One region of the Lactobacillus sp. UMNPBX15 genome, then DNA from elsewhere that is predicted to be linked to it. Evidence: predicted binding sites of a transcription regulator. Region 1 holds the regulator's gene; each other region holds the start of a gene.

The links. The regulator HrcA, encoded in region 1, represses chaperone genes, less so after heat shock. The targets are predictions, from matches to a motif close to TTAGCACTCNNNNNNNNNGAGTGCTAA.
Region 2: CP366_RS02840 (ATP-dependent Clp protease ATP-binding subunit) is a predicted target of HrcA. The motif match lies at 5,081-5,107, and genes of this name have one in related genera.
Region 3: clpP (ATP-dependent Clp endopeptidase proteolytic subunit ClpP) is a predicted target of HrcA. The motif match lies at 3,999-4,025, and genes of this name have one in related genera.
Region 4: CP366_RS04000 (Hsp20/alpha crystallin family protein) is a predicted target of HrcA. The motif match lies at 2,254-2,280, and genes of this name have one in related genera.

What each region holds. Positions count from the first base shown of each region.
Region 1 is NZ_PCYV01000016.1:12,041-20,176, forward strand. It holds gene dnaK (molecular chaperone DnaK) at 1-1,038, opposite strand, end outside; gene grpE (nucleotide exchange factor GrpE) at 1,055-1,639, opposite strand; gene hrcA (heat-inducible transcriptional repressor HrcA) at 1,652-2,701, opposite strand; gene ribF (riboflavin biosynthesis protein RibF) at 2,839-3,789, opposite strand; gene truB (tRNA pseudouridine(55) synthase TruB) at 3,795-4,688, opposite strand; gene CP366_RS05320 (ribosome-binding factor A) at 4,744-5,109, opposite strand; gene infB (translation initiation factor IF-2) at 5,129-7,732, opposite strand; gene CP366_RS05330 (ribosomal L7Ae/L30e/S12e/Gadd45 family protein) at 7,737-8,048, opposite strand; gene rnpM (RNase P modulator RnpM) at 8,051-8,136, opposite strand, start outside.
Region 2 is NZ_PCYV01000006.1:13,575-21,710, forward strand. It holds gene CP366_RS02825 (amino acid permease) at 1-89, opposite strand, end outside; gene lepB (signal peptidase I) at 252-884, opposite strand; gene CP366_RS02835 (ABC transporter ATP-binding protein) at 969-2,555, opposite strand; gene CP366_RS02840 (ATP-dependent Clp protease ATP-binding subunit) at 2,927-5,047, opposite strand; gene CP366_RS02845 (alpha/beta hydrolase) at 5,377-6,267, opposite strand; gene CP366_RS02850 (PTS sugar transporter subunit IIC) at 6,248-7,555, opposite strand; partial or broken gene CP366_RS02855 (ABC transporter ATP-binding protein) at 7,649-8,136, shown strand, end outside.
Region 3 is NZ_PCYV01000001.1:87,285-95,420, reverse strand. It holds gene CP366_RS00525 (HdeD family acid-resistance protein) at 1-362, shown strand, start outside; gene rapZ (RNase adapter RapZ) at 456-1,337, shown strand; gene yvcK (gluconeogenesis factor YvcK family protein) at 1,348-2,391, shown strand; gene whiA (DNA-binding protein WhiA) at 2,384-3,319, shown strand; gene clpP (ATP-dependent Clp endopeptidase proteolytic subunit ClpP) at 3,384-3,968, opposite strand; gene CP366_RS00500 (SH3-like domain-containing protein) at 4,163-5,791, shown strand; gene CP366_RS00495 (ATP-binding cassette domain-containing protein) at 5,900-6,538, shown strand; gene fetB (iron export ABC transporter permease subunit FetB) at 6,535-7,293, shown strand; gene CP366_RS00485 (DUF4811 domain-containing protein) at 7,540-8,100, opposite strand; gene CP366_RS00480 (MDR family MFS transporter) at 8,101-8,136, opposite strand, start outside.
Region 4 is NZ_PCYV01000010.1:8,339-16,474, reverse strand. It holds gene trpS (tryptophan--tRNA ligase) at 1-122, opposite strand, end outside; gene CP366_RS04020 (SOS response-associated peptidase) at 240-833, shown strand; tRNA gene CP366_RS04015 (tRNA-Gly) at 843-913, shown strand; gene CP366_RS04010 (CPBP family intramembrane glutamic endopeptidase) at 961-1,623, opposite strand; gene greA (transcription elongation factor GreA) at 1,703-2,164, opposite strand; gene CP366_RS04000 (Hsp20/alpha crystallin family protein) at 2,406-2,831, shown strand; gene CP366_RS03995 (C1 family peptidase) at 2,974-4,290, shown strand; gene CP366_RS03990 (ABC transporter ATP-binding protein) at 4,386-5,330, opposite strand; gene CP366_RS03985 (ABC transporter ATP-binding protein) at 5,351-6,409, opposite strand; gene CP366_RS03980 (ABC transporter permease) at 6,425-7,456, opposite strand; gene opp3b (oligopeptide ABC transporter permease) at 7,465-8,136, opposite strand, start outside.

The DNA of each region.
Region 1 (8,136 bases):
TGCTGCACCCATAGCTACAGCTTCATCAGGGTTAATTGAATGGTCAGGTTCCTTACCAGCCCATTCCTTAACTGCCTTTTGAACAGCTGGAATACGAGTAGAACCACCATTTAAAATAACCTTGTCAATGTCATTAACAGTAAGACCTGCATCCTTCAATGCATTGTCAAATGGTACCTTAGTCTTTTCTACCAAGTCAGCAGTTAATTCATCAAACTTAGCACGAGTTAAATCTGCTTCAAGGTGTAATGGACCAGCTTCGCCAGCAGAAATGAATGGAAGTGAGATATGAGTACTTGATACACCTGACAAGTCCTTCTTTGCTTTTTCTGCAGCATCCTTTAAGCGTTGCATTGCCATCTTGTCCTTCGACAAATCAACACCATTTTCATCCTTAAAGTTCTTAATTAACCAATCCATGATACGGTGATCAAAGTCATCACCACCAAGATGAGTATCACCATTAGTTGACAATACTTGAAAGACACCATCACCTAATTGCAATACAGAAACATCAAAAGTACCACCACCAAGGTCGTATACTAAGACTTTTTCATCTTGGTCTTTATTTAAACCGAAGGCTAATGCTGAAGCAGTTGGTTCGTTAATAATTCTTTGCACATTCAAACCAGCAATCTTACCAGCGTCCTTAGTAGCTTGGCGTTGAGCATCATTGAAGTAAGCAGGAACAGTAATAACAGCATCCTTAACTTCTTCACCCAAGTAATCTTCTGAGAATTTCTTAATATATTGTAAAATAAATGCTGAAATTTCTTGTGGTGTATATTCCTTATCACCAACTTTAACCTTATAATCAGCTTCACCCATGTGACGCTTAATTGAAACAATGGTATTAGGGTTGGTAATAGCTTGACGCTTTGCTACCTCACCGACTTGAATTTCACCATCTTTAAATGCAACTACTGAAGGAGTAGTCCGGTTACCTTCTGGATTAGTGATAATCTTTGGTTCTTTACCTTCAAGAACTGCAACTGCTGAGTTAGTAGTCCCAAGGTCAATCCCAATAACTTTTGACATATATTAGCTTCCTCTCTTATTGAGCAACTACAACCATTGCTGGTCTTAGTGTTCTATCCTTATATTGATATCCTTTTTGTAAAACCTGAACAACGTGATCTTTTTGATCATCATTCTCAGCTGCTACTGTTTGAACAGCTTGATGTAATGTCGGATCAAATTTAACGCCATCAGCCTCAATCTCAACTACACCGTGATCTTTCATTGCCTTCACAAGTGCATCCAGGGTCATTTGCACGCCCTTCTTTAACTGCTTAGACACATCATCATCGGCCTCAACGCTTAGGGCTCTTTCCAAATTGTCCATTGCTGGCAAAATGTCCTTCGCTAAGCTTTGAGATTCGTACTTAATTAATTGAGCACGTTCTTTAGTGTAGCGATTTTGCATATTTTGAATTTCTGCTTCACTACGCAAATACTTATCTTCAAGATCCTTGTTCTTATCTTTTAAATCAGCTAATTCTTTAGCTAATTTTTGATCTTGTTTATTTTTTTCTTGCTTCTTTTCTTCACCTTTATCGGCTTCTTTTTTAGCCTTAGGCTCAGAAGTCTTTTCTTTTTGCTCTAGATTTTTTTCACTTGGAAATTCTTCTTTACTCACGGCTAACCTCCTTTATTGAAACTTGCCGTAATAATCAAGCAACTTTTTAGCTAGTTCATTTCTAAAATATTCAAGCAACCCAATCATTTGTGAATATGGCATATTCGTTGGCCCAAGTAAAGCAATAGTTCCTTTACCATGGGAGCCAACACTGTACTCAGCTGTCAGCAAACTATAATTTTTTAATAAATCATTGGGTAATTCAGATCCCAACTTAACCTTTACTGGATAATTTCCAGACTTTGGATCCACCTTTGCATCCATTAAATTAGTGAACAGATTATTATGATCAATCAACTCGTACAAAGAACGAATGTCATTTACATCATGTTCAGAAGTATTATTGAGCAAATTAATCTGTCCATCCACATACATCTGCTCACTAGCTGCATCTTTTACGACATCTTCAACTAAACTAAGCAATTCAGTCACATGTTCGCCGCCTAATTCGTTTTTAGCTAATTCACTTAGCAACGAAACGTTGATTTCATTTAGGCTCTTTCCGACTAACTGATCATTAATCATGCGGACAGCCTTTTCAATTTCTTCGCCGTGAATATTATGTGGCAAAGCATATACCTGATTTTGAATGTTACCATCACTTGTAACCAAAATTGCCATAATCTGTCGTTGAGACAGCGGTACAATTCTAAATCCTGTGACTCTAACATCATGACTTTCAGGTCCTTCCGCAAATGCGGTATAGTTAGTTAAATCTGACAGAATTCGTGCAGCTTCTTGTACAATTTCATTTACTTGATGAAAAGGTCGATCTAATTGGCTTCCTATTGTATTATAAACAGACTCTGGTAATTGCAACGGCTCAACTAAATTATCAAGATAATAACGATAGCCCTCGCTTGAAGGAATTCGACCACTTGAAGAGTGAGTTTTTTCAATTAACCCCTGCTCTTCCAACACGGCCATTTCATTTCTAATCGTTGCACTTGAAACTTTAATTGGCAACTGCTTCATTACGGTCTTTGAACCTACTGGCTCATGACTTTGTGTAAAGTCTGTAATTATTGTTTTTAAAATAAGCTCTTGACGCTCGGTCAACATATTATATCGCCCTCACTTTTAGCACTCACATCTCTCAGGTGCTAACAGTTAATATGATACCAGAAATTAGCACTAAATCAAGTAGATTGCTAATTTTATTCAAAAAAATACGCACTTTTTTCAAAGTACGTAGCTTCTTAACCCTTTTGCTTAAAATAAGCCCTAATTTCTTGCTCATCTCGTTCAAGTTGCTCTTTCAGTTCAGGTAATCCGGCAAATTTTTTCTCACCTCTGGTATATTTATACCATTTGATCTTCATTGGCTTACCATAGATATCTTCATTAAAATCAAAAATATTAGATTCAATATATATCTTCTTGTCCTGATTAATGGTTACATTATAGCCAACGCTAGTCATGGAGTTATACCACTTACCATTTACTTTAGTCTTGGTAGCATAAACTCCAATTTTAGGAATCACCTTATGTTCTGCCCAAATCAAATTAGCTGTTGGATAGCCTAGCTTATGACCATTTCGTTTACCATGCCCAATGATACCACTCATTACATAATGGTGCCCCATTAATTCAGTGGCTAATTCCATCTGACCATCCTTAATTGCTTGACGAATTTCAGTTGAGCCAATTTTTCTACCGTTAAAAGTTTGCTTTGGCATCACTACAATATTAAAACGCCCTTTGGAAAATTGGGGTAAATTAGCCATATTTGCAATATTCTTAGGACCATAAGTGTAATCAAAGCCAGCAACAACGGTATCAGCATTTAATCTGACAATTACATTATCGACAAATTCTTGTGCAGAAATTTGACTGAAATTTTTAGTAAATGGTAAAACAGCCAAATAATCTACTCCTAATTCCGCCATTTTGTTAGCTTTTTCTTCCAAAGTTTCTAAGTATTTAAAATCTCGTTTCGACTCATAAACTTCCTTAGGATGTCGATCAAAGGTCAACACAACTAATGACAATTTCTTCTGTAATGCAATTTCTTTAGCCTGATTAATTAAGCGCTGATGTCCCAAATGAACCCCATCAAAAAAGCCAAGGGCAAGCACAATTCTAGTAGATAAAATATTTTCCTTAACAGGATATGTTAAATGAACGATTTTCACAGCTAATTCCTTCATTTCATTTATTCATTTTGCAACAGCATTAAGCTTGGGCGATAAAGCTTTCCTTTTTTTTCATAAATTGCTTTCACCTTTTTATTGTATCGTAGTGCAACTTTTTTCGCATTAGTTTCAAGCGAAATACCTGCTCCATTTTTAACTTTAAGCCACTTTTCTTCAGTTAAATCAACCTGAGTGTATTCCTTAAAAAATGCATCAATCGGCTGTATAAGTTCAGTGGCCTTTTCCGGATTCTCTTCAATCTCCTTTAATTTTACTGCTTGTGTAATATCAAAGCCAGAACTAGCTGTTCTTCTCAAATAAGTCATCGTTGCGGGGCAATCTAATTTTTCACCTAGATCATTAACTAACGATCTAACATAAGTGCCTTTGCTGCATTTAATCTTAAAATCAAAGCTTTCTTGCCCAGTATTTATATCAAAAACTGGTTCTTTAGTTAGATCATATTGTTTGACTTCAACCTTTCTCTGAGGTCGCTCGACTTCAATTCCTTCACGCGCATATTCATAAAGATGTTTACCATTCACTTTAACAGCAGAATAAATTGGAGGCACTTGAACAATTTCTCCTACAAATTTATTCATATTTTCTTGAATTTCTGCACCAGAAAAAGGCTGAATCAACTTTTTTTCTTTTAAAACAGTTCCAGTTGCATCATAACTATCTGTGCTATAACCAAATAGTCCCGTGCCAATATATTCTTTTGGCCTAGTATGCATCATTTCAATTAATTTAGTAGCCTGACCAATAGCAATTGGTAAAACGCCTGTCACCTCGGGATCAAGCGTACCAGCATGTCCTATTTTTCTAATATTTAATACGCGGCGCAAATGATAAACTACATCTGCACTAGTCATCCCTTTATCTTTATCAATAACTAAAATTCCGTTTAACATAATTATTCCCTATTCCTTTCAACAAAAAAAGGGCACCATCACGGCGCCCTCTTTTTTATTTGTTTTCCCGCTTAGCATCTTGTTTCTTAACTTCTGCAATCAAACGGTCAATCTTACTACCATACAAAACTGAATTATCACGTTTAAAAATTAATTCAGGAACCTTATAAACAGTTAATGTTTGACCAAGCAAATGACGCATCATGCCTTTTGCCTTTTCAAAACCTGCCTGAACCTCTTCTTCCTTATGCTCATCTTCAGTTAGCAGGCTGTAATAAACAGTTGCATATGAAAGATCATTCGTACATTCAACTGCGGTAATAGTTACACCACTTAAGCGCGGATCACGAATATTCTTTTGTAAAATCTTGGTTAATTCGCGTAGAATTTCACCTTCAACACGACCAATTCTATGCTTCATGTTTTCCTCCTAATAGTAATTACTTAGGCTCAACTTGTTGCATTTCGTAAACTTCGAATTCGTCGCCAACTTTAATGTCGTTGTAGTCCTTAATCGTTAAACCACAATCGTTACCTTGCTTAACTTCCTTAACATCATCTTTAAATCTCTTAAGTGAAGCAATTTCACCATCATACTTAACGATACCATCACGGATAACTCTAATCTTAGAATCATTCTTAACCAAGCCCTTATCAACGAAGGAACCAGCAATTGTACCAACCTTAGAAACCTTCCAAGTTTCACGAACAGTAAGATTACCGATAACCTTTTCTTCATAAGTTGGTTCAAGCATACCCTTCATGGCAGCAGTAACATCATCAATAGCCTTGTAAATAATGCTGTAAAGACGAATATCTACGCCATCGGTTTCAGCTTGGCTCTTAGCAGTAGCAGTTGGACGAACGTTGAACCCAATAATAAATGCATTTGATGCACCAGCCAAAGTTACATCTGATTCATTAATGGCACCTACACCTGAGTGAATGATATTTACACGTACGCCTTCAACTTCAATCTTTTCAAGCGATTGTTGTAAAGCTTCTACAGAACCTTGAACATCAGCCTTCAAGACAATGTCAACTTCCTTCATGTTTTCCTTCTTCATAGTATCGAAGAGGTTATCAAGAGTTACGTGTTGAACATTTTCACGAGACTTTTGTAAAGCTTGTTGTGCTCTAGCTTCACCAACACTTCTAGCGGTCTTTTCATCCTTAAATTCAACTAACTTATCAGCAGATTCAGGCACATCGTTCAAACCAGTAATTTCAACAGGTTCTGATGGTGTAGCCTTCTTAACTTGACGTCCACGATCATTAGTCATAGTACGAACACGACCAAAAGTGTTACCAACAACAATCGGGTCACCAACATTAAGTGTACCTTGTTGGATTAAAACGTCTGCTACAGGTCCACGACCACGTGACAAACGAGCTTCAATCACAGTACCAATTGCCATTTCAGTTGGATTAGCCTTAAGTTCCATCACATCAGATTGCAACAAGATCATTTGTAATAAGTCATCAACATTTTGACCTGTCTTAGCTGAAATATTAACGAAGATAGTATCACCACCGTAATCTTCAGGAATCAAATTGTATTTCATTAATTCCTCAGTTACGTGTTGTGGATTTGCACCTGGCTTATCCATCTTGTTAATTGCTACAATTATTGGAACATTAGCACTCTTTGCATGGTCAATTGCTTCTACAGTTTGTGGCATTACACCATCATCTGCAGCAACAACCAGTACAACAATATCAGTAATTTCAGCACCACGTGCACGCATGTTAGAAAATGCTGCGTGTCCTGGTGTATCCAAGAATGTAATTAAGCGATCATCTAATCTAACTTGGTAAGCACCAATCTTTTGAGTAATACCACCAGCTTCATGAGCTGAAACATGAGTATGACGAAGACGATCAAGTAAAGTGGTCTTACCATGGTCAACGTGTCCCATGATTGTAACAACTGGTGGGCGTTTAACCTGGTTTTTAGATTCCTTTGACTCTTCCATTCTCTTGTCATAGATATTATCAATATCAGAGATGTCTTCATGAACTTTTTGCTCAGCATTGATACCATATTCAGCAGCTAAAAGTTCAATTGTATCTTTATCCAAAGATTGGTTTTGGTTAGTCATCACGCCAAGCATGAAGAGTTTCTTAACAATTTCAGCTGGTTCACGGTGAATTAACTTACCAATATCTTGAGCGTTCATACCTTCTTCGTAAACTAATGATTCTGGTAATGGACGTTCCTTACGCTTAGTAAGTGTTTTCTTTGGTTTTTGCTCTTGTTGACGTTTTTTATTCTTACGCCGCTTTCTCTCTGAACGATCTGAATGGTCACTACGACCATTGCCAAATTGATTTTTACCCTTGCGTCCTGGCTTTCCCATGTTGCGACCACGATTATTGCCGCGTTTTTCTTCCTTAGGAGCCTCAGGAATAGTAACTTGAACTCGTTCTTTAGTCGCTTCAGGCTGTTGCTTCTTCAAACGAGCTGGAGAAGGCTTTAAAATCTTAGGACCAATAACTTTCTTTTCTACTGGTTCTGCTTTCTTCTTGTTATCTTTGTGGTTGGTTGTTTTCTTATTATCTTTCACTGGCTGTTCTTGTTTTGGATGTCTTAATTGCTCATGATATTCTTTTCTGGCTTTTTGGGCTTCACGATTAAGTTGCCCTTCTTCTGCCCGTTGCTTTTGTTTAAATTGTTGTAACAAAGCAGCTGCCTTTGGCTTACCTGTATTATTTCTACGATCATTTTTATTCTCATGACCGTGATTATTTGAACGACGTTTATTATTGCGTTTCTTAGAATTCTTAGAACTATTATTATCTTCTTGCTTCTTTTCATTTTTGCGAATAGAAGAAACAGAGATTTTTATTTTATTCTTTTTATTAGAAGATTTTGCAGCAGGAGCGGAGTTTTGGAAACTATTCTTTAACTTTGCAACCTGTGAATCATCTACTGATGACATGTGATTCTTTACATCTAAGCCTAAATCCTTTGCTTTTTGGACTACAACTTTGTTATCAACGCCGACTTCTTTTGCGATTTCATAAATTCTTTTCTTTGCCATCCAATCACACTCCTTCATTTATTTTTTTAACTAACGCCTTAGCAAAACCAGCATCAGTTAATCCTAAAACTTTGCGTTTTTTGCCAATTGCCTTTGACAATTCAATGGCAGTAAACATAGTTATCATAGGAATATTGTCTTTTCTGGCAGCGCGGTTTACTTTTTCTGCCGTGTTGTCTTGAACATCACTAGCCATAATAACCGCTTTGATTTTATGCTTATTAAGTTCATTAATGACTGTCTCTGTACCGGTAGTTAACTTACCAGCACGCTCAGCTAAACCTAACAAATTAATTGCTTTTTGTCTATTTTGCAATCTTATTTATCACCAAATAATTCTTTTCTTGCCTTTTGATGATCAACATAAGAGTAAAGCTCATCGTAAAAAGTATCTGGAACTTTCG
Region 2 (8,136 bases), on a different contig from region 1:
AATAGGCCAGTACCAATGGCTCCCCCTATTGCAATCATTGTTACGTGACGACTCTTAAGCCCGCGTTTTAATCTCGGCTTCTCATCCATAATTACTCGCACCTTCCTCAAAATAAAAAATGGAGCGGCATGTTTTTTAAATGAAACATGTTGCTCCATCAAGTTTGCTTTTTTTGAATTATATAGTCTTATGCCAATTCATGCAATTATTTTTTATCTAAAAAAGATATTCCCTTAGGAATATCTTCATTATTAGTAAACTTTAAATTGGTTCAACGGCCAGTAACGTACTTTAACTACGCCAACGATACTACTACGCTTAATGGTTCCGATATAACGGCTATCCTTAGAAACGCTCCGGTGATCACCCATTACGAAATATGTTCCTTTCGGAATGCGCCCAGTATCCTGCACATATTTAATCTGCGCTCTAGTAAAGTATTGCTGGTAAGTCCGCGCCCGCATCAGTGACTGCATAGTAAAATTCTGAGTCTCAGAATAAAATGTATCTGAGCCATTATCAATTAACTTCGTTCCTTGTTTCAACCAAGGTTGAGCAATCTTTTTATTATTAATGTAGATTTGATTATTTTTGCTGACGATTTTTTCACCAGGCAAACCAATAACACGCTTAATGTACAAAGCACCTGGTTCATCTGGGGCTTTAACAATGACCACTTCACCACGTTTGATTTGTGCATGACGTTCCGCAATCAATCGATCACCATTTTGAAAGGTTGGTTGCATTGATGGACCAGACACCGTATCGTTGCTCAAAACGAAGTGGAAGAGCAACATATAAACGCCAAATAAAATACCCCAGATAATTAAGATATCTAGGAAAAACTTACCCCATGATTCTTTTTCTTCTTTTTTTTCAGTCATAATTTTCTCCATTTTGTCTTTTTTCACAGTTTACAACTTTATGAAGAAATTGCCAAATCAATAAAGCTAGAGCAACTGGGCTACTTAATTAGTCAACTCTAAAATTTGCCCATATTTTTGCTTATACTCGTCACTTAAATTATGCTCAATGTCGATTACAGTACCTTTGAAATCAACAATTAACTGAAATATAGTCTGCATACTTTGATGATCTAATCCCGACAAGGCCTCATCTAATAATAAAATTGTCTTCTTTCTTAATAATGCACGAGCTAATTCAATTTTACGCTTTTCACCTCCAGAAAGATGGACTCCATTCTCACCTAATCTAGTATCCAGTCCTTCTGTTGAGGCAAATTTATCCAATTCAACCTTTCGTAAGATTGCAATCATGTCTTCATCAGAGAAATCTTCGCCTAATGTCAAATTAAAGCGCAAACTTTTTGAAAAAATAAACGTATCTTGACTAATGATACCAACTTGATGCTTCAATTCATTATCATTTAACTTAGAATTAACTAGAATTTCTCCTGAAAAGAGTGGTATCTCATTTAATAAAGTTTTGAAAATTGTTGACTTTCCTACACCAGATGGTCCCTCAATCATCACATGACTATTACCTTTAACAGCAAAATTAATATCTTTTATCAATGCATGATCATACCCAAAACTAGCGTGATCAAATTCAAGTAAAAGATCCTTAGATAGATTTTGATAAGTTAAATTATTAATTTGTTGCTGCTTAGATTTATCAATCTCTGCTTCCAAAAGTGGAGTGGATGAATTAATCTGATTCAAGAACTGAACAGAACTCAAAATAGGACTCGTTACCCTATCGGCTGCCAAATATAGCGAAATAAAGGCACCAACTGTGATTTGACCATTCATAATAAACAACACACTAACTAATAGGGCAATAATTGTTGAAATCACATAAGTGGTATTTGATAATAAACGTGAAGTTTCTTGATGCAAGTTCATTTTAAAATACGCATTTTCTTCTTGCTTAAGCGAATGTGTAATTAGCTTTTGCATCTTAGCTGTAACGCCATAATTATTAATCAGATGAAAACCTTTAACTCCTTCCGAAACTTCTAAGTTGTACTTCTTATATTTAGCGGACCACTTCTTGGTTCCCTTTTCTAGCCATTTTTTAGTAAGCCTGGGAACAACCGTTGGTAAAAAACCACAAACAAGGTAAACCAATGCTACCCAAGAATTAATATAAAGAATATAGATTAAAGTGATCAATGCTTGCTCAAAGCAATAAATTACCATTACTACCGCATTGATAAACTGATTTTCAATTTGCTTTACATCTACATCTATAAAGGAAATTACTTTCGATTCATCGCGATTATCACTGGCAGTAATAAACTTATCATAAGCATCTGCACGCAATTTGGTATTAGCAACTTGAATAATTTTTAAATTAAAATATTGCCAAAACCAAAAAGCAATATTAGTAAATGTCATTGCCACAAAGAAAAGTGCAATAACTAACCAAACTCGATTAAATTGACGTTTTGTTAAAATATTCGTAAGAATTCCCATAACGGCGGGGGAAATAATGCCATCTAAGCCAGTAAAACCGCTAGCTATAACTAAGCCTAGCCACAAAGATGAGTGCCCTTTAAAAATATCTCGAAGATATATAAATTTTTGCTTCATAATTATTCCTCATTGAAGATCTTTTTTAATCATATTCAATACCGCTTCTTAAGTAGTTACTTACAAATCAAAATGAATTCCTTAAAAGAGCTTCTTTATTATCGTCTAAACAAAGATAATGAAGAATTAATTTTGTTTATAGTTTCCTTACCTGAGGTACTTAATCTGCCTAAAGTATCTCATAATTTTTCTGAACTTTTTCACCGAATTAAAAGCTTATAATTATCTTATTTTTTATATTTTTATAATACTCTTATTTTAATTTCAGATCAAGCAACTTTGCAGAAATGCAAAACTAATTCAATTTCTGCACAAAAAGAGGATATTCCCTAGGAAATATCCTCTTTTTCTTTATTAACTATTAATTAATCTTATTTTTTATCTTCGGCTTTAGTTTTGTCTTCCTTAATTTTTTCTTCAATCTTTGGAGAAATATCGAAGATTGCTTCACCGTTTAAGTACAAGTGCTTGTCATCTGCAGTGAATTCAAGCTTCTTAGTTTCAGGTTTTCTCAGGATCAACTTAGCAGCTGGAGTTTCAAGATTTTGTTCAACTACTCTTCTAAGTGGACGAGCACCGAACTTCTTGTCGTAGCCCTTTTCTGCCAAGAATGCCTTAGCTTCGTCTGAAACTTCTACCGTTACACCCTTCTTAGCAAGAACATGAGACATCTTCTTCAAGTAAATGTTGATGATCTTGCCCATGTCTTGTTCAGTAAGTGAGTTGAATGGAACGATTGCGTCCAAACGGTTCAAGAATTCAGGTCTGAAGTAGTTTTCAAGGGCTGAGATTAACTTGTCTTGGTCAACCTTGCCATCTTCAAGCAACTTGTCTGAGAAGCCGGCGTTTGAAGTCATAATCAAGATAGTATCCTTGAATGAAACAGTTCTACCTTGTGCGTCAGTCAAACGACCGTCATCCATAATTTGCAATAATGCGTTGAAGACTTGTGGGTTAGCTTTTTCAATCTCATCAAATAAAATCAATGAGTATGGTTGGTGACGAACCTTTTCAGTTAATTGACCACCTTCACCGTAGCCAACATAGCCAGGTGCTGAACCGATCAACTTGTTAACTGCCATTTCGTCTTGGTATTCACTCATGTCCAAACGGATTAAGTGTTCCTTGTTACCAAATAATTGAATTGCCAATTGTTTAGCAAGTTCAGTCTTACCAACACCAGTAGGTCCAGTGAGTAAGAATGAACCAGTAGGTCTGTCGCTGTCTTTGAAGATTTGCTTACGAGCAATAGCGTCAGTAATTACATCGATAGCTCTGTCTTGATCAATAACATTCTTCTTAAGTTTCTTAGCTAAGTCCAAGTTCTTTTGAGCTTCATCAGCGTGGAGTTCACTCATTGGGATCTTAGTCTTTTGTTCAATAATTGCGTAGATGTCTTTTTCAGTTACTTCTGGAGTATTCTTAGAATCTACATTCTTAAGTTGTTTCTCAAGTTCAGCAATCTTACTCTTAATTTCTGAAGCCTTGTCGTAATCCTCTGCCTTAGCAGCTTCAGTCTTCTTAGCTTCAAGAGCTGAGATTTGGTTCTTTAAGCTCTTTTCATCAGTTGGTTGTACAAGCAATGCCTTTTTAGCACCAGCTTCATCCATCAAGTCGATAGCCTTGTCTGGTAAGTAACGGCCTTGAATGTATCTTTCTGATAATTCAACAGCTAATTTAAGACTGTCGTCACTGTATTTTACGTGGTGGTAGTCTTCGTACTTCTTCTTTAAGCCTTCCAAAATCTTAACAGCTACATCAGTAGATGGTTCTGGAACTTGAACAGCTTGGAATCTACGTGATAAAGCTGGGTCTTTTTCAATTCTTTGGAATTCACTAGTAGTAGTAGCACCAATTAATTTCAATTGACCACTTGCCAAAGCTGGCTTCAAGATGTTAGCTGCATCCCCATTGTTGTTTTCTGAATCAGTAGAACCAGCACCAACGATGTTGTGAATTTCATCGATGAATAAAACAATGTTAGGATCGCTCTTAGCCTTATCAATAACCTTCTTTAATCTTTCTTCAAAGCTACCACGAAGACTTGAACCAGCAACCATGTCATTAATGTTTACTGAAATGATATGCATGTTAGCCATTTTAGCTGGTACATTGCCTGAAGCAATTCTTTCAGCTAAACCTTCTACAATAGAAGTCTTACCAACACCAGCAGGTCCGATTAAAACAGGATTGTTCTTCTTACGTCTTGAAAGAATTTCAATTACGTTATCGATCTGTTCATCACGACCAATTACTGGGTCAAATTTATTGTTCTTAGCTTCCTCAACTAAGTCAACACCAATTGGCTTTTCATTGGGTTGTTGTGGGTTCTGTTGAATTGTTTGTGGTGCAGCACCCATGCTGCTGGAGTAATTAATTGGAATTGAACCTGAACTGCCTTTGCTATTTCTTCTAGTGCCGAAGTCATCATTAAAGAATGAGCTGTTCAATTCGTTAAATAAGTTATCAAAGTCATTGTCAAAGTATGCCATATGTGCAACACTCCCTATCTCAAATTTACGTCTTTAGCACTCTAGCTTATCGAGTGCTAACTCATTACATTTAATAGTATATCATGTTATCCACAGATTGCAAGCTAAAAAGCAAAAGTTTTCCACATCTTCTTTATTTTTTGTGATTTTTATTAAAAAAGCACCACAAATGCTGTAATATAAACATTTGTAGTGCTTCACAAATTATAAAGAATTTCTTAAGATGGGCAAAAATTGATGATTATTTTGCTTAAAACTGTTGAATTTTAAGGAAGTTTTCCACAGATAAGAATAAGTTTATTACCATAAACTATTTCTGCCTACCTCTATTATTGCCCTTTTGCTTGTCCAGTATTTTGCGGTTCGCTCAACTTTCTCGGCTCAAGCAAATACTGTTTAATTACTTTGATTACCTGCTTATTCTGAGGTAAATCCGAGTGATCCGCTTCTACACCCGTTACTGTCATTGCAGTATAGCTCTTGACTTGATTCTGAAAAATATATTTTCCGGCTGCTACGCTAGCTTCTGGTACAATTCCATCAGACTCATAATTTTTTCCACCAGATAAGGAATAAACAATCAAGTTTTTCGGTAGTTTATCTTTGTTCTTGATAAAGGTTTCTAGCATTTGCGTTTTATGATTAATATTTTTTTCACCAAAATTATATGGCGTTCCTAGCGTCATCAGACGTTTGATTTTAATTTCATCAGAATAGTAACAGTAGTAATGTTCTAACCAATAGGTCCAGATCAAGCCACCGTTAGAATGCCCAAAGGCTTTAAAATTATTAAACTTATAGCTCTCTGATAAGGCATAAAAGGCTTGATCAAACCAGCTGGCTTGCTTCTTAATATTGCTATAACCATCGTGATTATTTTCAAAACCGACAATAATGAAAGGTTCGTTGTCGTTTTTATTGATTTTGCCTGAATATGATAGCGTTCCATTCGTTGAAACTTTAATTTTAAGCACGCTATGCTTAGTCGGTGTGTTCTGATTTAGCTGCTTCACTAATTGGTTAAAACGTTCAGTCGTTGCACTAGAACCTGGAATCATAATTACTGGTGACAAAAGCGATTTGCGTCTTTCAGCTCTAGCGTGGTTATCAGCCTTCATCCAAGAATAACCCGGAACAGCCAAAGCTACTAATAAGACTAAGACGATTGCCAACCATTTAAAATTAGGATTTTGAACTAAATTAATCATTCTTTTCTTCATAATCCTTTAGTCCCCTTTCAAGTCGCAAACCTAATTTCATAGTTGGAATAAACATTATTATATCTAAAATGAATAACAAAATAGAAAATACCAAGTTGCTCCAGTCACCATTGGAACCAAAGAAAGAGACCAAAATTCCTGGTGTCCCACTTAAAACGGGGTAAGCACAAGGTTGAATTAAATGGCAAAAAATTGCTCCAGCGGCTAGTAGAATATTAATAATTGGAATAATCACAATCGCCGGCAGTAACAATGGATTTAAAATAATCGGCATCCCGACCATCATGCCTCCAGTTGAGCCAAAAGCTGCTGGAAGCAGGTTAACCTTGGCAATATTTTCACTATCCTTATTTTTACTATAAATTAGGATAATTACAATCATCGCTAAAACAATACTCGCACCACCCATTTCTGCATAAGGATAAAACAAAGAACTACCCAAATACTTATATGGCACATTCCAAGCACTCCCATGTTTTAAGGCAAAATTTAAGTTAGCTGCTGCTGAAATACTATTAGAAGTAGTTGACAAAGAAGCTAGAGGATAACCTATTCCCATCCAGCTAAGTAAAAAGACTGGGATAGTCAGTAAAGCTATTAACAAAATATTATTTGATTCCTGTATTTGAGTAACTAGGCCTTTAAAAGTACTAGAATTCAAAAATTTGATTTGAAATTCATAAATTATAATCCCCAGAACTATCCCACAAAAAATTGCAAATATTGTCGGGATAAACGCATTCCAGGCTCTTTCCTTAATTCTAGCGGCATGTTCAAAATCGACTGGCTTGTGTTCCTTTCCTAGCCAATGAAAAATTTGCCCTACACCATAGCCAATTAACAAGGCCAGCAAGACAGCATTAATTTTTAAAACACTGGAAGAAAATGGTGAATGATCGCTGGCATTATTAGCTAAATTATTGGCATAAGCACAAAACATGATAACGATGACAGCCGTCATCCCGGCCATGGTTGAATCTTTACGGTATAAACGCGCAGTATAACGTGCCGCAAAATAAGCCGCATAAATACCAAATAAGCCGAAGGTTACCCGAACCATCCCCCGACTGACAAATGCTCCCGCATACCAAAAACGATCTGGCAAAGTGATATCAAAATTAAAAATATTGTAAATAAAACTATCGGGCGAAAAAAAGGCATCTCTGAACAACTTAAAATATGCCCCAATTACCGCGATCGGCATCAGCATAACCAACGTTCGCTGAAAAATTCTAAAGATTGCCAATCTTCTTAGTTTAAGAAAGATATTTGTGATTCTGTTTACCATGGTATTTCCTTTACCTATTTATTATAAATATGATTGAATAAAGTTAATTAAAACAATTATTAATTATACATCTATACTAGAAAGCTGATTATGATGGCTTACATTAACTTAAAAAATAATACTAAAATTTACCAATCTGGTGACACAACCATCTATGCCAATAAGAACATTACTTTTTCTATCGATAAAGGCGAACTAGTCATTATTCTCGGCTCATCAGGAGCTGGAAAATCTACTTTGCTTAATATTTTAGGCGGAATGGAGCCAAATACAAGTGGCGATGTAATTGTAGCGGGAAAAATATTGCAAAATATAACGCTAAAGAATTAACTACCTATCGGCGCAACGACGTTGGCTTTGTTTTTCAATTTTATAATTTGATTCCCAACTTAACAGCAAAAGAAAACGTTGAATTAGCTGCTCAAATTGTCCCTGATGCGATGAGCGCCGATGATGCCTTGCAGTATGTTGACCTAGGGCGACGAGAAAACAATTTTCCCGCTCAACTATCAGGCGGTGAGCAGCAACGTGTGGCAATTGCCCGAGCCATCGCTAAAAAGCCAGCCTTACTTTTGTGCGAT
Region 3 (8,136 bases), on a different contig from region 1:
ACTCACGCTTTCGTGAATTTTTCTCACGTAGTTGGGTAGCAATTGTGTCAGGTGTATTAGATATCATTATCGGTATCTTGTTCATTTGCTCATATGATATTGGTGGTTTGACTATCGCTTACTTATTTGCAATCTGGTTCTTTGTTGATTCAATTGTAGGTATTGCTTGGTCATGGCACTTACGTGCATTTTCAACCGGATACTTTGTATTTAACTTGATTTTGAATATTTTAAGTTTGATTATTGCCTTCTTCTTAATTATTAATCCAGTAATCGCAGCCTTAAGCTTAGTATGGTTAGTTGCATTCTGGTTATTAGTCTTTGGCATTAATGAAATTGTGGTTGCATTTATGCACCGTTAATATTTGATAAAAATTTAAGCCGAAAGGCTTCTTTTTTTTGCACAATTATGACACACCCGGTATGATATAATTTGTAAAGAGGAGGATTTCAGTATGGCTGATGAGAAAAAACAATTATTAATAGTCACAGGCATGAGCGGAGCAGGTAAAACTGTGGTCGCTCATGACTTAGAAGATATGGGCTACTTTGTAGTCGATAATCTTCCTCCAACTTTATTAGGTAGTTTTTGGGATTTAATTAATAATTCCAATGACTTTCATAAGGTAGCCGTAGTAATTGATTTACGAGTTAAGACATTTTATCGCGATTTATTGGATGAAGTTAATTCACTTGAAGATAATGGCAATGTGCAAGCTACTATCCTATTTTTGGATGCTTCCGATGATGTCTTGGTTGCTCGTTATAAAGAAACAAGGCGTCTTCCGCCTTTAGCCAATAATGGCAAAGGTCGCTTGCTTGATGGCATTCAAGAAGAACGTCGTATTTTAATGCCAATTAAAAATAGATCAAATTATATTATCGATACGTCAAACTTGTCGACTAAGGAATTAAAGCAAAAATTAATCAATACATTTAGTGATCGCAAGCGGCAACCATTTTCAATTGAAGTGATGTCATTTGGCTTTAAGTATGGGATGCCAATTGATGCAGATATTGTAATGGATGTGCGTTTTTTGCCTAACCCATTTTATATTTCAGAATTAAGACCATTTACGGGACTGGACAAGCGTGTATTTGACTATGTGATGAACAAAGAAGAAACACAGGTCTTTTATAAAAAATTGCTTGATTTGCTTGAAACAGCTATCCCTGGATATATCAAAGAGGGGAAGGAAAAGTTGACCATTGCAATTGGTTGTACTGGGGGTCAACACCGGAGTGTTTCAATTGCCCAACAGTTGGCACGAGATTTAGCTAAAAAATATCCAGTCGATATTACTCACCGTGAAGTGAGTCGTTATATTAGAAAGTAGGTGCGCACCTATGCCATATGGAGAAACAAGGATTGTTCGCGTGATTAAAGGCAGACGTCCCCGTGTAGTCGTAATTGGTGGCGGTACGGGTTTACCAGTTATTTTGAATGCCTTAAAAGATCAAAACGCGGAAATTACTGCAATCGTAACGGTTTCAGATGACGGCGGTTCATCTGGTTCAATCCGTAACTTTATTAACGTAGTTCCACCTGGTGATATCCGTAATGTTTTGGTATCACTTAGTGACTTACCTCAGGAAGAAAAGAATATTTTTCAGTATCGATTTGATTCATCCGATTCCTTTTTTTCAGGACATGCAATCGGTAATTTAATTATTGCGGCATTGAATGAAATGCATGGCAATATCTTTGATGCAGTTCAATCTTTGTCAAAAATGATGAAAATTGATGGTCATGTTTTTCCAGCTTCCAATGAACCATTGACTTTAAACGCAGAATTCGTGGATGGAACTACGGAGTCTGGTGAAACTGAAATCACATCTAAAGATAAGCGGATTAAGCGTGTCTGGGTGACCGATACTGATTCGGATGAAGAGCCTAGAGCTGTTTTACCAGTACTGGCTTCGATTATGCAAGCTGATGCAGTCGTACTTGGGCCAGGTAGTTTATTTACTTCAATTTTACCTAACTTAATGATCTCTAATTTAGGTGAAGCAGTGCGTGAGACTGACGCCGAGGTTATTTATATTTGCAATATCATGACTCAGCGTGGTGAGACAGATCACTTTAGTGATGCGGAACACGTACAGGTAATTAACGATCACTTAGGTGGAAATTATATCAATACCGCTCTGGTTAATGGTGCCAAAATTGATATGAGCAAATTTCACCCAGAAGATTATGATGCTTATCTTGAGCCTGTTAAGAATGACTTTGAAGGCTTAAGAAAGCAAAACTGCCGTGTCATTACTGATGACTTTATCGATCAACGTCATGGATTGGTATTTCATGATGGTGAAAAGGTAGGAAAAGAAATTATTAATCTGGCATTTGAATCAATGTCACGTAAAAGAATGAAGGAAAATGATGGCTAGTTATGCTAGTGAAGTCAAAAAGGAGCTAACTTCGCTTGAGGTGCATCCAGAGCATGCCAAAGCAGAGTTAGCTGCTTTTTTGCGAATGAATGGTGTATTAAACTTGCACGATCATCAATTTAGCCTGGATATCACTACAGAAAATCCTGCGATTGCTCGACGAATTTTTAAGCTGATTAAGATTGCTTATGGTATTGAGCCATTGCTGATTGTCTCGCGCAAGATGAAATTGAAAAAAAATAATCAATATTTGGTACGATTGAATCAGAAGGTACAAGAAATCCTAGAAAACTTACAAATCTGGGATCCTGAAAAAGGTTTGGTAACGCGAATTCCTCAGAGAATTATGACTTCACGTGAAGGAGCAATGTCCTATTTACGCGGTGCATTTCTAGCCGGAGGTAGTGTCAATAATCCAGAAACGAGTCGTTATCACTTGGAGATTTATTCAACTTATGAGGACCATAATGAGGATTTATGTAAGTTGATGAATAATTATTTTTATTTAAATGCTAAAGCAACTAAACGTAGAAGAGGCTATATTGTTTATTTAAAAGAAGCCGCAAAAATTGGCGACTTTTTGCATATAGTGGGTGCACTTAATGCAATGCTTAACTTTGAAGATTTGCGTATTATGCGAGATATGCGAAATTCGGTTAATCGCTTGGTTAATTGTGATACCGCGAATATGAAAAAAACAGCCTCAGCTTCAGCTAAGCAGGTAGAAGACATCCAGCTGATTGAACAAGAAAACGGCTTAGATGATCTACCAGAGAAATTGCAAGTTTTAGCGCGTTTTAGATTGGCGCATCCAGAATTAACTTTAAAGGAAGTAGCTAATCAAATTCCGGATGGTCCGATTTCGAAGTCAGGAGTTAATCACCGATTTAAGAAACTACATGAGTTAGCTGAGAGTTTAAGAGAATAAGAAAAAGGAGCCTGCACAATGAGTGCAAGCTCCTTTTAGAGTGTGAATAATTTTTAATAATTAATTACTTCTTCTTATTAACCATGATTTCGTCAATCAAACCATATTCCTTGGCTTCTTCAGCAGTTAAGTAGTTGTCACGTTCAGTATCCTTTTGGATCTTTTCCAAAGGTTGACCGGTAGTTTCGTGCAAAATTTCGTTGATCTTCTTACGGCTCTTCAAAATTTCGTTAGCTGCAATTTGGATATCAGTTTGTTGACCTTGAGCACCACCTAATGGTTGGTGAATTAAAACAGTTGAGTTAGGAAGTGCAAAACGCTTACCCTTAGTACCACTAGTCAAGAGGATAGAAGCCATTGAAGCTGCCATACCAATTGCAATAGTTGATACGTCTGACTTAATAAAGTTCATGGTATCCATGATAGCTAAGCCGGAGGTGATTACACCACCTGGTGAGTTGATATAAAGTGAAATATCCTTGGTATTGTCTTGAGCATCAAGGAAGAGTAATTGAGCGATGATTGAGTTAGCCATTTGGTCATTAATTTCACCGCTAAGCATGATAATTCTGTCTTTTAATAAGCGTGAGTAAATGTCATAAGCACGTTCACCACGAGCAGTTTGTTCAATAACTGTAGGTACTAGCATAAATTTGCCTCCTAATTGATTTCGTATTAATTAGCACTCTTTCAAGTACAGTGCTAATTAAATCACTTCGTAATGAAAGTGTCAAATAAAGAAGCTCAATGGTAACAATGGTAATAAAAATGTATTTTAGCTAACAGTGTTTATATATTATAATATAAAAGTAAAATGCAAAATATAAGATACGGAGGATAGGTTTGAAGTATTCAAATAAAATTTTAACTGCTACTTCAGCTGTAGCACTGGGTGTTGGTTTGTTAATTGGTTCTACAAATGCAGTATTTGCAGATAATTCTAAAACTACTGATAGTAATACAGATACTGCTAAGACTGATTCCAGTGCGAAGAAGGGACCAGCTCAAACAAGTACTTCTTATGACTTAATGGTTAAAGTAGGTAGCAATAAGAATTATCCTGTTTATAAAAAGATTAGTAATGGTAAACCTAGCGGTAAGATTGCTGATGCTAGCGATTATCAATATGCTCATATTCAATCTGACCAGAGAATTAAGACAAAGGATGCAACTTATTGGCGTATTTATGTAAATGGTCGTAAAGTTGGTTATGTTAACCAAAACTACTTTACAAGAGATGCTATCGCTGTACCAAAGACTATCAGTTTAGTACAAAATAGTCACTACGATTTTGATCCAACTGATGCAGTAAGTTATGTAACCAATTATATGGGTACTGTAATTGATACAGCAGATATTAAGATTTCAGAAGATGCAATCGATTGCTCAACTCCAGGTACCTATAATGTTAAATATAGCTATGGTAAAGCAAAGGCAACTGTTAAGGTAACTGTCAGAAAGAGTACTAAGGAAGGAATTGCTGATGCTGATAGCGTCCAAGCTAAGCCATTTAACGGCGATTTGAAATCCTGGAAGACTTACTACGGAAGTTCTGCTAACTATGTAACTAAGACTGATTTTACTCCTGATAAGAATAAGCATGCTTATGATAGTGAAAGCGGAAAATTAGATTTCACTACTCGCTTCTTCCAACCAGTTTTATTAAGTGTTTACCGTGACATTAAAAATGATGACTATATTAACCGTGTAGGTCATATTCCTGAAGGAATTACCATGTCAAATGGCTGGTTGTACACTAGTTTATTAAGTAGTACCCTGATTAGCAATGGTCATATTGTAGGATATAATCTTAACCATTTAACCAATGCATTTAACGGACAATACTTACTTGATATGAGCCAAAAGAAGTTCAATTCTTACGTTAAGAACATTAAAGTTAGTCCATATATTCCAATTGGTCACGGTCAAGCAATGGGCTCAACTGATAAATACATTTACGTTCTAAATAACAATAATAAGGTTTCATACAAGAGCAATATGTCTGAAGAGTTAATCCAAATTCGGAAGAGCGATATGTACATTAACAAGATTTGGACTATTAAATGCTGGAACGGTAGTGATTCAGACGGTCGTTACTTCAATAATGGTGTTGTTGTAAATGATCACAAGCTTTACACAACTCTTTATAATAAAGAAAAAGACCAAACTGAATACTGGGAATTCAACCGCAAAGGCGATAACTGGTATCCAACTATGGTAGGTGCAACTAAGGGTGGCATTGTAGCAAACACATACACTCAAGGGTTTACTTATGATGCCAAGAACAATAACTTCTACCTTGCATTCAATGACGTAATTGCTAAGATTGCAACTGATGGTGAAGTTAAGGATACTTACCAATACCACACTGGTCGTGAAATTGAAGGTATCGCAACCTACAACAACAAGTTATACATGAACTTAGCTCAACGTGCTGAATTACTTGAAAGTAAACAAAAGTTGACTAAGTAATCATTATCGATATTAATTTAAATAAAGGAAATTCAATGAAAATATTGGATTTCCTTTATTTTTTTAGTTGTATAATTAGAAAAATGAGTTATTTAGTTAGGCAAAAGAATGAAAATATTAGAATTAAAACATATCCAATATAGTGCAGATAAAAAACAAATATTGCAAGATGTATCATTTAAGGTTAATAAAGGCGATTTTCTAACCTTAATTGGCCCATCAGGTGCAGGAAAAAGTACGATTTTACGATTGATTGCAAATTTAATTAGTGCTAATTCAGGCGATATTCTATATCAAGAAAAAAACATTAGCTCCTTAAATCCAGTTCAATATCGTAGAGAAGTTTCATATTGTTTTCAGCAGCCGTCTTTATTTGGGCAAACAGTAAGAGATAATTTGATTTTCCCGTATGAAATCAGAAAAGTAGATGTAAATGACAAGCAAATAGCTGATTTACTTAATCAAGTTGATCTCTCTGCTGATTTTTTAGATAAAAAGATTACTGCTTTATCAGGTGGTGAAAAGCAAAGAGTTGCGTTAATTCGAAACATAATATTTTTACCAAAGATATTGCTATTAGATGAAGTAACTACCGGGCTTGATAATCAAAGTAAAGATATTGTACATAATTTGATTAAGGATGTTTCTGAGAAAGGCGTGACAATTATTCAAGTTACACATGATCAAAGTGAAATTGATGAAGCAAGCAATATTTTAAGAGTAAAAAAAGGCGGAATAATCGAATGAAAAATGTTGTAGTTAGCAACTGGTCGTTAGTATTAGCTTTTGCACTGGTGTTAGTTTCCATTGGAATTTCTGCGAAAGAAAAGTTAGGACTAACCAAGGATATTTTAATTAGCGTGATTAGGGCGATAATTCAGTTAGTCGTAATCGGCTACGTTTTGAAGTTTATTTTTCATGTTAATACCTTGTGGCTAACTTTGGTTTCAACTATTGTGATAATTTTTAATGCATCTTGGAATGCTAATCAGCGTGATCCTAACCCGGGGCGGAATATTTGGAATTCGATAATAGCCGAAGCGGTAGGGACTTACGCGACATTAGGAATTCTGATTTTTTCTGGCGTAATTAAACCAGTCCCTATGCAGGTCATTCCCATTACGGGGATGATTGCTGGAAATGAAATGGTGGCAGTTGGCTTATGCTATAAAGCGTTGAATGATAGCTTTAATGATCTGCATCAACAAGTTTTAGAAAAGTTGGCTTTGGGTAGTGATATTAAAACTGCATCGATGCCAATTTTAAGAAGGAGCATTAAGACTGCGATGCAGCCTACGATAGATTCGGCTAAAACTGTAGGATTAGTAAATTTGCCAGGAATGATGTCCGGCTTAATTTTTGCTGGTGTAAATCCCATTTATGCAATTAAGTATCAGATTATGATTACATTTATGTTGCTTTCTGCCACTGGCCTTGGAGCCGTGATTAGTGGCTATTTGGCTTATAAAAATTACTTTAATGATAGGATGCAATTGAAATAGGCAGTGTGATAAAAATAATTTTCTACATTTAGATTTAGTTAAGTTATATTTCATAAGCGTTTGTAAAGGTGATTTAAGTTAACTTAAATCATATGGTAAAATTTGAGTTAAAACGAAGTTAATTTTTCTAGCTATTGTAAATATCAATTTTGTCATGTTTAGATAATTTAGCCATAAATAAAAACCCCGAAATTCATGTCCGAATTTCGGGGTTCATATCATGATCAAAGTTTGAGCTTCATTATTTTATTGGGCTGATTTTTGTTTTAAAAACTGCTGTTTTTTCATCATTTGTTTTTGCAACTGCTTGGCATTGTTAACTGACATTACTTTCCAGTTGGAGGGAATAGAAAAAATATATTCTCTGTGTTTTAACTCCTTGTCATGACCAAAGACGCCAAACATTATTTGATTAAAGGTATTGCTATAGGTGTAGCGAGTAGTCTTAATCGTTACTTTTGGTTGGCTGCTTCGTTTTACTTTTGTCGATACTTTATCTAATTTAATAGATTTTGGCTTCTTTTGAAGCTGACCAGTTTTATAAAGGTAAACTTTTTCAGTTCCATTACCTAAAGGCTGATAAAGCAAAATTGGCAGGCGAGGAGTAGCACTGGAAACTAGAGTGTTAGTGCTTGAGGTTGTTTTAGTTTTCATTCCCCAGTGATTATAATCATGTTCTACAATGCCGACAACACAAAGAATTGTTATGATTAATGATAGCCATGCAATAAAAGTATGCCTTTTTCCAGGGATGATATTAAAGTAAATAAACATAATTGCAGCTACGATTAGAATTAAAAGTATCATTTAACCATCCACCTTTTCTTGATGTTCACGTGCTCG
Region 4 (8,136 bases), on a different contig from region 1:
ATATATGGATCATATTTACCTGAATTTTGTAATTTTACTCTATTCTTTAATGAACCGATATAGTGACCAATGTGCAGCTTACCAGTAGGACGGTCACCAGTTAATAAAATTTCTTTCGCCATCTTTTTGCTCTTTTCTAATTTTTAAGTTTATTTTTTTATTAATATTAATTGTTTAATTACCTAATTTTAACAAAAAATAGGCTATGATTAAACTAGCCCTAAAGAAAGGAAATGCGTATGTGCAACCAGTTTCGTTTACCTAATTTAAAACAAATTCAACAATATCTCAAAAGCGATCTTGACCTGCCCTTAGTTACACCAAATTTTGACATTCAAGCACAAGATATTTTTCCTAACCAAGTAGCACCTGTTTTGCTTTATCAAAATGGTCAATTGCAATTAAGCAACAAAAAATGGGGCTATCCAAGTCCCGTTGATCCAAAAAAGCCATTATTTAACGCTAGAATTGAGCGATTTTATGATTCAGCGCCTTCAATGTGGGACAAATCCTTTGCCAAGCAACGTTGCTTAATCTTAACCGAAAAATTCTTTGAATACGCTAAAACTACCCATATTGCTGAAAACGGTCGTAAATACCATGATCGCTACGCCTTCCGCACTAATCAACCACTTACCTTAATTGCAGGTATTTATGATCAGGATTATTTTTCAATGGTTACTACCGCGCCTAACAAAGATATGGCGCCAATCCATAATAGAATGCCTCTAGTTGTTATGCCCAACGAACTACGCCGCTGGCTTTTTCAAAATTTTACCAGCTTAATTGATCGTAAAAGTGTTGATCTTCAAATAGAAAAAATGCTAAAATAAAAACATATTGCGGGTATAGTTAAATGGTAGAACGACAGCTTCCCAAGCTGTAGATGCGGGTTCGATTCACGCTATCCGCTTTTTTTATACAAAAATAAGGATGAGAATTTTTCTCATCCTTTTGTTTTTAAATCATAATCACTGTAAGTACGCCACTAACTACAGCTAAGTAAATTGGCATCAATAATGTTTGTGTGTACATATAGCTCCAAGCAAACACCATGCCATAAATTGCATCAATAATAAAGAGTACTACTGAATTTTGAAAGTTCAGTAAGCTATAAATCAGACCTGAAACAATGATCCCCATAATTGCAACTTGCTTAGTATTTCGCCGAAAAGCATAATTGAACAAAAAGCCAGTCGCCAAAAATTCTTGTAGGATTGGTAATACAATTCCTTGGACAACGATTAAAAACCAAAACATGTTAACTGATTCACTTTTGGCATATATCAATTGGAAATCATAATGACTAATCCTGCCATATGATTGTAAGTATGAAATCGAAATCTGTGTAACTGTAATCACTAATGTTAATAGAACAACAGTTGACAAACTGCCCAACCATGGAAGTTTAAAATCACGGGCAAAAAAGCGTTGCTCTCGATTGAAACGATAAACATAAAACAACAGAATCATGGCTGCAACTAAGCCGAATAAAATCAAATCCCAAATATGAACCGGAGATTTTCTAGTAACTAGCTTTACTACTGCAAACACAGCGACATAGCCAGCTAAATAAACGGCATAGCGGATCACATTACCCTCTCTTGATTGTGGCGTATTCAAATTCTTCACTCCTACTCTGAATTGTATCCTACAAAACCCATATTATACCAGAAAAAGACAGTTTATTATAGTTCTCAACTTATTTAACTTCCACAATCGTTACTTGATATTCACCTGCTGGTGCAGCCACCGTTGCTGTTGTACCAGCCTCCTTTTTCATGATTGCTTGACCCAATGGAGAATCAAAAGAAACCTTGCCAGCAGCAAGATCCGCTTCCATTCGCCCAACTACTTTGTATTCTTCTGTTTCATCATCGTCATCAAACTTAAGCACAACGGTCTTTCCTAGATCAACCTTACCATCATCTTCAGCTTTAACAATTTCGGCATACTTTAATTGTTTGCCTAGGTAACGCAGACGACTTTGTAAGTGACCTAGATCACGTTTTGCTTCAGTATATTCAGTATTTTCCGAAAGATCACCTAAAGCTCGTGCAGCCTGCAAAATTTTAATTCTACGTGGCCGATCTTTTTTTAATCGAGCAATTTCATCCTCAATTTGTTGATAGCCTTCTGGAGTCATTTTCTGAAAATATACCATTTCTATTTCACAAACTTTCTTTATTTTTCTATACGTAATAATTATCTACAATCTCAGAATGTTATTGTAGCAGCGTTATCAGTCTAAAATTAGCACTATGCATTTTTGAGTGCTAATTTGTGTCATTTCTATAAAAAGCGACTACAATAAACAGTGTAAGGAGAAAAGAGATCAAGAAATGAGTTGATCTTTTCCTTATATTCTAATTAAGCAAATACAAAAATGAAAGGAAGTTTTATTTATGGCAAACGATATGATGAATCGGCGCAACGACATGATGGATGCAATGAATGATTGGTTTGGTTTTCCAAGAAACTTCTTTGACGATAATGAAATTGAAAACATTATGCAATCTGATGTTGCAGAAACTGATAAGGACTATCTAGTTAAGATTGACATGCCTGGCATGGATAAGCAGGATATCAACGTTAACTATAATGACGGTACGTTAAATGTCAGCGGCACAAGAAAATCATTTAAGGACACTAGCGATAAAAATAGAAATATCATTCATAAGGAAAGAAGTGAGGGCAGTATTTCTAGAAGCTACAGATTGCCAAATGTAGTTGCAAGTGAGATTCATGCAAAGTATGATAATGGTGTATTGACCATCACTTTGCCAAAGGAAACTGCCGGCGATGATGGCAATTCTATAAAAATTGATTAATTTATTAGGTTTATGCAAGAGGTCTAATAAGTTAACGGATTAATAATTCTCTACAAGCGAGTTCTAATTGAACCCGCTTGTATTTTGCTTTAAAATAGAGTTAGTTTAGAAAAAAATTATAAAATTAAAAAGGAGATTTTTTATGGCTCATGAATTAACTGTGCAAGAACTAGAAAAGTTCTCTGCCGAATTTAATAAAAAACCTGAAAATAAAGTCGTTGCTCGTGCAGCTCAACGCAGTGGTGTGCTTGAAGCATCTTATAACGACCGTGTTCAAGGACAATTAACCAGAGTATTCTCAACCGAACTTGACACCAACAACGTTACTAATCAAAAGCATTCAGGTCGTTGCTGGTTGTTCGCAACTTTGAACGTTTTACGTCATGCTTTTGGTAAAAAATACAAGGCTAAAGATTTCACTTTCTCACAAGCTTACAACTTTTTCTGGGACAAGATTGAACGTGCCAACATGTTCTACAACAGAATCTTAGACAGTGCTGATATGCCACTTGATTCACGTCAAGTTAAGGCTGACTTAGACTTTGCTGGTAGTGATGGTGGACAATTCCAAATGGCTGCCGCTTTAGTTGAAAAATATGGTGTTGTTCCTTCATATGCAATGCCAGAAACTTTTAACACCAATGATACTACTGGTTTTGCGACTGCTTTAGGCGATAAGTTAAAGAAGGATGCTTTAGTATTGCGCCACTTGAAGCAATACGGCAAAGATGATGAAATTAAAAAGGTTCGCGAAAAATTTTTAAGCGAAGTTTACCAAATGACTGCTATCGCAGTAGGTGAACCACCTAAGACTTTCGATCTTGAATATCGTGATGATGATAAGAAATATCATTTAGAAAAGAACCTTACTCCACTTGAATTCTTGCATAAGTACATGGGCGATGTCGATTTTGATGATTATGTTGTTTTAACCAATGCTCCAGACCATGACTATAACAAGCTTTATGGTCTACCAGCTGAAGACAACATTGAAGGTTCACTGAGAATTAAGCTTTTGAATGTACCAATGGAATACTTGTCCAGCGCTGCTATCGCTCAATTAAAAGACGGCGAAGCTGTTTGGTTTGGTAACGATGTTTTACGTCAAATGGACCGTAAGACTGGTTACCTTGACACTAATTTATACAAGTTAGATGACTTATTCGGCGTTGACCTTAAAATGTCTAAAGCAGACAGATTAAAGACCGGCGTCGGTCAAGTGTCACATGCCATGACTTTAGTTGGTGTTGATGAAGACAACGGCGAAGTTCGTCAATGGAAAGTTGAGAACTCATGGGGCGATAAATCTGGTGTTAAAGGCTTCTACGTCATGAATAATGAATGGTTTAAGGACTATGTTTACGAAGTTGTAGTCCACAAGAAGTACTTAACTGAAAACCAAAAGAAGCTCGCTGAAGGTCCAATCACTGACCTACCAGCATGGGATTCATTAGCTTAACGAGCAATGATCATATAAAAAGGCGATCCATATCGGATCGCCTTTTTAGCATAAATATAATATTAATATAGAGAGAGTTGCATTAGATTTGGTATCTAATTTTCGTAGCTTGCCGCTACTTCTTCGTAATGCTTGACTTCATCGTCAGAGCAGCGTACGAAGTGTCCTGGACGAATTTCATGCATTGAGCGTTGTTTTCCGTCCATTTCTTCTTTTTGAGCGTCATAAGGAATCCTTGTCCGGCTCCGCTCAACTTCTGGATCAGGAATTGGCACTGCAGAAATCAAACTCTTCGTGTAATCATGAAGTGGTCGATCATAGACGTCATCGGCTGGACCTACTTCCAGTAGTTTACCGTAGTGCATTACACCAATTCGGTCAGAAATAAACTTAACCATTGATAAATCGTGGGCAATGAACAAGTAAGTTAAACCACGCTTTTTCTGTAATTCAATCATCAAGTTAACTACTTGAGCTTGAATTGATACGTCTAGAGCTGAAATAGGTTCGTCTGCAACAATAAATTTTGGCTCTACGGCTAAGGCGCGAGCAATCCCGATTCTTTGACGCTGACCACCTGAGAATTCATGTGGAAAACGGCTAGCATGACTTGCATTTAAGCCAACAGTTTCCAATAATTCCTCTACTCTCTCAGTTCGTTCATCTTTATTTTTAACCAAATGGTGAATATCTAATCCTTCAGCAATAATGTCCTCAACAGTCATTCTAGGATTAAGTGAAGCATAAGGATCTTGAAAGATCATTTGTGCATCCCGTGTAAAAGCTAGTTTGTCTGCACGACTTTTTAAATCTGCTACATTTTTGCCTTCAAAAATCACTTCGCCACTAGTTGGCTTATACAATTGCAAAATTGAGCGCCCAGTAGTTGTCTTACCAGAACCAGATTCACCTACCAAGCCGAAAGTTTCACCTTCATAGATATTAAAGCTTACATCGTCAACAGCCTTGGTGACATTACGACCATTTTTAAAGTATTGTTTTAGATGTTTTACTTCCAAAATTTTCTTTTTTTCTGGCATAAAAATCTCCTTTACCGCGACTAGTTAACCTCTGGCAGTTTATCTTCTTGTTTCATCAAGTTATATTTTTTCCAGCGACGTGTAATTTCAGCTGGTGGTTCCACTTTAGGTGCACCTGGTGCTAAAAGCCAGGTTGCAGCATAGTGAGTATCAGTTACCTTGAAAAATGGTGGCTTTCTTTCCACATCAATCTTCATGGCATACTTATTTCTTGGTGCAAAAGGATCACCCTTGGGCGGATCAAGCAAGTTAGGAGGCGTACCTGGAATCGACTCCAAAGTATCACTGTTTAAAGTAGGCATTGAATTGATTAAGCCCCAAGTATATGGATGCTGTGGATCATAAAAAATTTCATCAACACCACCGAATTCTAAGAATTCACCAGCGTACATTACAGCTACTCTATCTGCCATACCGGCCACCACGCCCAAGTCGTGCGTAATGAAAATAATTGAGGTCTTAACCCGCTTTTGCAAGTCTTTCATCAAGTCCAAGATTTCAGCTTGGACAGTCACGTCTAGAGCTGTAGTTGGTTCATCAGCCAGCAAAATCTCTGGCTCACAAATTAAAGCAATCGCAATCACGATTCTTTGTCTCATCCCACCTGAAAACTGGTGAGGATATTGATTAATTCGTTCTTCTGCATTTGGGATTCCCACGGCCTTCATCATTTCCAAGGCTTTAGCCCAAGCTTCTTTCTTAGAGGCACCCTTATGTTTGATTAATGGCTCCGCAATTTGCTGCCCAATCTTCATAGTTGGGTCAAGCGAAGTCATTGGATCCTGGAAAATCATCGAAATTTCGTTACCACGAATTTTCTGCATTTCTTTTTCTGATAAGTCAAGCAGATTTTTACCGTGAAAATCAATCTCGCCGTCTTCAATCTGAGCATTTCGTGCTAACAGACCGATAATACTTCTGGTAGTAACCGACTTACCTGAACCTGATTCTCCTACAATTGCGAGCGTCTCTCCCTTATTTAGGTGAAAGGAAACGTTACGAATAGCTTTAACCTCACCAGCATAAGTGTGGAAATCAATTTTTAAATTTTTAACATCTAAAACTCTTTCTTCTGGCATTTAGGTTAATCCTTTCTATCTTTGTCCCCGTGGATCGAAGGCATCACGCAAACCATCACCTAATAAGTTAAAGGCAATCATCAACACACACAATACGATTGCTGGATACCACATCTGATATGGCAAGAATTGAAAATTCTTTTGTCCTTCGTTCAAAAGTACACCTAGTGAAGTTTCTGGGGCTGAAATACCGATTCCGATGAAACTTAAGAAGGCTTCGAAGAAGATGGCAGTTGGAATAGTGTACATTGTTTGAATAATGATGATGCTTGAAAGGTTTGGCACTAAGTGTTTCCAAGCAATTTTCCAAGGTGATTCACCTAATGATCTAGCTGCCAAAACATATTCTTCATTTTTCAAACTCAGAGTTTCTGCTCTAACTTGCCGTGCCATTGTCGTCCAACTTGAAATAGCAATTGCCAAGATAATTGACTTAATACCTGGTTTTAATACCACCAACATCAAAACTACAATGATTAAATTAGGCACGGAAGAGATAATTTCAATAATCCGCTGCATCACGTTATCGACTCCCCCGCCTTTCCAGCCGGACACTATTCCGTACGCGACTCCGATAGTTAAATCAAAGAAAGCTGCAACTAAAGCGACGATCAATGAAATCTTTGTACCATAGATAATTCTCTGCCCCAAAGATCTGCCTAAATAATCGGTACCTGCGATGAAGTACTTATCTTTAGGCACACCATTTTGAGCATAAGCATCAACCCACTTGCCATTTTGCTTAATCTTACCGTTCAACCCGTTAATTGCGCTCATTCCTGGCACTTTAGCAGGCAAATTGGCATATTGTGGGTGCGATTTAACTAAAGTAGATTTATTGATGAATGGGGTTGAACCAAAAGCTACTACAATCATCAAAATAACAATAATTGCAGAAATAATAGCTGCTTTTCTCTGCTTGAAGCGAAGCCAAACATTTTGTGCAAACGATAAAGATGGACCTGCAATGTTTTCGTTATCCTGTGCTTCATCTTTTGGTAAGGGTTCAAAGGCATCTGCAGGAAGGTTTAATTTTTCTTCAGTCATATTGTCTTCTAGGCCTCGCTTTCATCTAATCTAATTCTTGGATCAATTAATCCATAAACAATATCAGTAATCAACAGAATTACTACTAATCCAATACAGTAAACCATCGTAATTCCCATGATTGTTGGATAGTCGTTAGTCAAAATCGACTTAACAAATTGTTCACCAATCCCAGGAACGTTAAAGATATTTTCAATAACCATTGAACCAGTCATCAAGGCTACAGCATAAGGACCAATCAGAGTTACTAATGGAATCATTGAATTACGCATTGCGTGTTTTCTAATAACTTCCATTCTGCTCAATCCCTTGGCCTTACCTAACTCAATATAGTCACTACTTAAGGTATCAACCATACTGGTTCGGATAAACCGAGCTGTTTCCGCAAATGGTCCAACTGCCAAAGCAATCGTTGGCATAATCGTTTGAGAAAATTGCCCCCAACCAGCAATTGGGAACCAACCTAGCTTTAAACCGATGTAGTATTGAAGCAAAACTGCTAAAACAAAGTTAGGAACTGATTTACCCAAAATAGAAATTACAGTAGCAGTTGAGTCAACCCAAGTACCCTGTCTCATAGCAGCAATTGCCCCAGCGATTACGCCAAGGACAACTCCCAAAATTAATGCTTGTAAACCTAATTGTACTGACGCACCCAAACGCGCCCCAATTAATGAAGC